One region of the Clostridium swellfunianum genome, then DNA from elsewhere that is predicted to be linked to it. Evidence: a T-box and tRNA genes for the amino acid it is inferred to sense, from the RefSeq annotation. Region 1 holds a T-box; the other holds one or more tRNA genes.
The links. A T-box is a leader RNA that pairs with one kind of tRNA and senses whether it is charged. The one in region 1 lies ahead of asnS (asparagine--tRNA ligase), so its partner is inferred to be a tRNA-Asn.
Positions count from the first base shown of each region.

Region 1 (2,195 bases):
AGCCCAACTATGCACATCTCGCTTTAGCAAAGCTAGAGAAGCAGGGCAAGTTAAAAGCAGTAATTACACAAAATATTGATGGATTGCATCAAAAGGCAGGAAGTAAGAATGTTTTAGAACTTCATGGTTCTATTCACAGGAATTATTGTATGAACTGTCACGAATTTTTTGTTCTTGACTATATCATAAATTCAGCTGATATTCCAAAATGCAGCAGATGCGGCGGTGTAGTAAAGCCTGATGTAGTGCTTTATGAGGAAGGACTTAATATGAATGTGCTTCAAAGAGCAGTTCAATATATAGAAAAAGCTGAGGTTTTGATAGTAGGTGGCACCTCTCTTTCAGTTTATCCTGCGGCTAATCTGGTGACCTATTACAAAGGCAGTAATCTGGTTTTAATAAATAAAACAGGAACGCCTTATGACAGCAGGGCAAATTTAATTATAAAGGACAGCATTGGAGAGGTTTTTAAAAATATCACATAAAGAATTCTTTTAATTTTAAAAACCGTTATTTTACTGTTGACATATATCGCTATTAGTAGTATATTATATAATTAATATAATAATTAAAAACATTGATGAGAAGAGTAGCTGTACAGTGGATTTAAAGAGAGCCAGCGTTGGTGGAAGACTGGTATGAAGCTTATGGTGAAGAACAGCTCTGAGTTTCTAACCGAAATCCTTGAGAGAGTAGACTTAGACGCAGCCAAAGCGTTACAGATTGGAGAGTATTATATGTACTTCTTTGAGCTGGCCGATTTTGTTCGGCAATTTGGGTGGCACCGCGAATACAACCTTTCGTCCCATTACTTTGTAGTGGAATGGAAGGTTTTTTTATTTACATAATTATTGCCTAAAGGTGGTAAAAATAATACTTAGATATAGTATAGGAGGAAATATTATGGAATCAGTAGTAATTAAACAACTTTACAGAGAAACTGAGAAGCATGCTGGGCAAGTAGTAAGCATATCAGGATGGGTAAGGACTATAAGAGCTTCTAATGCCTTTGGTTTTATAGAGCTAAACGATGGAAGCTTCTTTAAAAATGTTCAGGTAGTATTTGAAAGCGATATGGAAAACTATAAGGATGTATCAAAGCTGCCTATAAGTTCGTCTGTAACTGTAGAAGGGCTTGTGGAGCTTACTCCAGAGGCTAAACAGCCTTTTGAAATAAAGGCAAAGAAAATTATAATCGAGGGAATGTCTAATTCTGATTATCCTCTTCAAAAGAAGAGACATAGCCTAGAATACCTAAGAACTATAGCTCACTTAAGAGCTAGAAGCAACACTTTTTCAGCGGTGTTCAGAGTACGTTCCTTAGCAGCCTACGCTATTCACAAATTCTTCCAAGAACAGGGCTTTGTGTATGTACACACTCCAATTATAACTGGAAGCGATGCGGAAGGTGCTGGAGAAATGTTCAGAGTTACAACTCTTGATTTAAACAATATTCCAAAAACAGAGGAAGGCAAGATAGATACTGCCCAAGATTTCTTCGGAAAGGAAACAAACCTTACAGTTAGCGGTCAGCTAAACGGAGAAACCTTTGCTCTTGCATTTAGAGACATTTATACCTTTGGACCAACCTTCAGAGCAGAAAACTCCAATACAGCAAGACACGCTGCAGAGTTCTGGATGATAGAACCTGAAATGGCTTTTGCGGATCTTAAAGACGATATGGAAGTTGCTGAAGCAATGGTTAAGTATATAATCAAATATGTTATGGAAAATGCTCCAGAAGAAATGGAGTTCTTCAACAGCTTTATCGATAAAGGCTTATTTGATAGACTAAGCAATGTAGTTAATTCTGATTTTGGAAGAATAACTTATACAGAAGCTGTAGAGATTCTTGAAAAGAGCGGTGAAAAGTTTGAATACCCAGTTAAGTGGGGTATTGATCTTCAAACTGAGCATGAGAGATACATTACAGAAAAGCACTTTAAGAAGCCTGTATTTGTTACAGATTATCCAAAGGAAATCAAGGCTTTTTATATGAGACAAAATGATGATGGAAAAACAGTTGCTGCAGCTGATCTTCTTGTGCCTGGGGTTGGTGAAATCATTGGTGGAAGCCAAAGAGAAGAAAGACTTAGCGTTCTTGAGGCAAGAATGGAAGAGCTTGGGCTTAAGAAAGAAGACTACTGGTGGTATTTAGAGCTTAGAAAATATGGTGAAACTGTTCACTCAGGGTT
Region 1 covers NZ_JAMOFV010000006.1:1,752,622-1,754,816, forward strand. The annotation lists gene NBE98_RS07950 (NAD-dependent protein deacylase) at 1-485, shown strand, start outside; T-box leader at 569-811, shown strand; gene asnS (asparagine--tRNA ligase) at 904-2,195, shown strand, end outside.

Region 2 (2,195 bases), 500 kb from region 1:
TCTAGGGCATGACCTTCCACCTTGTTAGATACTACTGGAAGCTGTCTGCTGCCTACTGTTTCCTTTAAGTCATATTTGCATACAGGTATAGTTTTTAATACTGAATTTAAAGCGTCGCTCCACACATCATTTACCTTAGGCAACTCTTTGTTTGATGCTTTTGTTGATGCAACTCTATTGACTCTTACTGCATCTGATTTTATATCAACTTCTTCTCTAGAAGCTTCTTCCTCGATGGACATAGTTATATCATTTATATCTTTTCCTGTAAGCTTAGAAAGCTTATTTATAAGTGCCTCACTTAGAATCTTTCTTCCCTGCTCTACTTCATTTATAAAATTCTCGGCTACACCAAGCTTCTTAGCTAGCTGCTTTTGGCTTAATCCAAGTTGTGTTCTTATATTTTGCAATCTCTCTCCTGCTCTACTCATAAGTAAATCTCTCCTGCCTTTCTCATGTACACGTAAAATAAATAATAGCCACTACATACATTTTATTATAAACTAAATAAATTTTCTATGTGATATTTTAATTATCTAAATTATTTTATTTTTAAGTGTTAAATAAAATATAAAAAACGCTCTGAAAAATCCAGAACGTTCTATGTATATGGAGGCGCCACCCAGATTTGAACTGGGGAATAGAGGTTTTGCAGACCTCTGCCTTACCACTTGGCTATAGCGCCTTATTCACTTTTTGGTGGCTAGACCAGGAATCGAACCAGGGACACGAGGATTTTCAGTCCTCTGCTCTACCGACTGAGCTATCTAGCCAAATAAATGACCTGGCAACGTCCTACTCTTCCACTCAGTCTCCCGAGCAGTACCATCGGCGCTGAGAAGCTTAACCATCGTGTTCGGTATGGGAACGGGTGTAACCTTCTCGCCATCATCACCAGATAAATGGCTCCGTGGAGAGGACTCGAACCTCCAACCCTTCGGTTAACAGCCGAATGCTCCGCCATTGAGCTACCACGGAATATGTAGAAAGAATTTTGTTCTTTCAAAATTGCACAGATTAAAATATATTTGGTCAAGCCCTCGACCTATTAGTATCAGTCAGCTAAATATGTTACCACACTTACACCTCTGACCTATCAACCTTGTGTTCTTCAAGGGGTCTTACTAGCTTACGCTATGAGAAGTCTTATCTTGAGGTGGGCTTCACGCTTAGATGCTTTCAGCGTTTATCCCGTCCTAACATAGCTACCCAGCCGTGCCACTGGCGTGACAACTGGTGCACCAGAGGTTAGTCCATCCCGGTCCTCTCGTACTAAGGACAGCTCCTCTCAAACTTCTTGCGCCCGCGACGGATAGGGACCGAACTGTCTCACGACGTTCTGAACCCAGCTCGCGTGCCGCTTTAATGGGCGAACAGCCCAACCCTTGGGACCTACTTCAGCCCCAGGATGCGACGAGCCGACATCGAGGTGCCAAACCTCCCCGTCGATGTGGACTCTTGGGGGAGATCAGCCTGTTATCCCCGAGGTAGCTTTTATCCGTTGAGCGATGGCCCTCCCACGAGGAACCACCGGATCACTAAGTCCTACTTTCGTACCTGCTCCACTTGTAAGTGTCGCAGTCAGGCTCCCTTCTGCCTTTACACTCTTCGAGCGATTTCCAACCGCTCTGAGGGAACCTTTGAGCGCCTCCGTTACATTTTAGGAGGCGACCGCCCCAGTCAAACTGCCCACCTAACAATGTCCTGTGACCAGATTCATGGCCGCCAGTTAGAAACTCAGTACTGTCAGGGTGGTATCCCAAGGATGACTCCGCAGGGCCTAACGACCCTGTTTCCCAGTCTCCCACCTATCCTGTACAGACAATACCGAATCTCAATGCTAAGCTACAGTAAAGCTCTACGGGGTCTTTCCGTCCAATCGCGGGTAGCGAGCATCTTCACTCGCAATACAATTTCGCCGGATTCGTTGTTGAGACAGTTCCCAAGTCATTACGCCATTCGTGCGGGTCAGAACTTACCTGACAAGGAATTTCGCTACCTTAGGACCGTTATAGTTACGGCCGCCGTTTACTGGGGCTTAAGTTCATGGCTTCGCCTTACGGCTAACCAATCCCCTTAACCTTCCAGCACCGGGCAGGCGTCAGCCCCTATACATCAGCTTTCGCTTTAGCAGAGACCTGTGTTTTTGCTAAACAGTTGCTTGGGACTATTCTCTGCGGCCACATTGCTGTGGC
Region 2 covers NZ_JAMOFV010000006.1:1,256,453-1,258,647, forward strand. The annotation lists gene NBE98_RS05715 (S24 family peptidase) at 1-431, opposite strand, end outside; tRNA gene NBE98_RS05720 (tRNA-Cys) at 611-685, opposite strand; tRNA gene NBE98_RS05725 (tRNA-Phe) at 698-773, opposite strand; rRNA gene rrf (5S ribosomal RNA) at 783-899, opposite strand; tRNA gene NBE98_RS05735 (tRNA-Asn) at 904-978, opposite strand; rRNA gene NBE98_RS05740 (23S ribosomal RNA) at 1,029-2,195, opposite strand, start outside.
Region 2: it encodes a tRNA-Asn, which carries the amino acid that the T-box ahead of asnS (asparagine--tRNA ligase) is inferred to sense. The anticodon was not compared.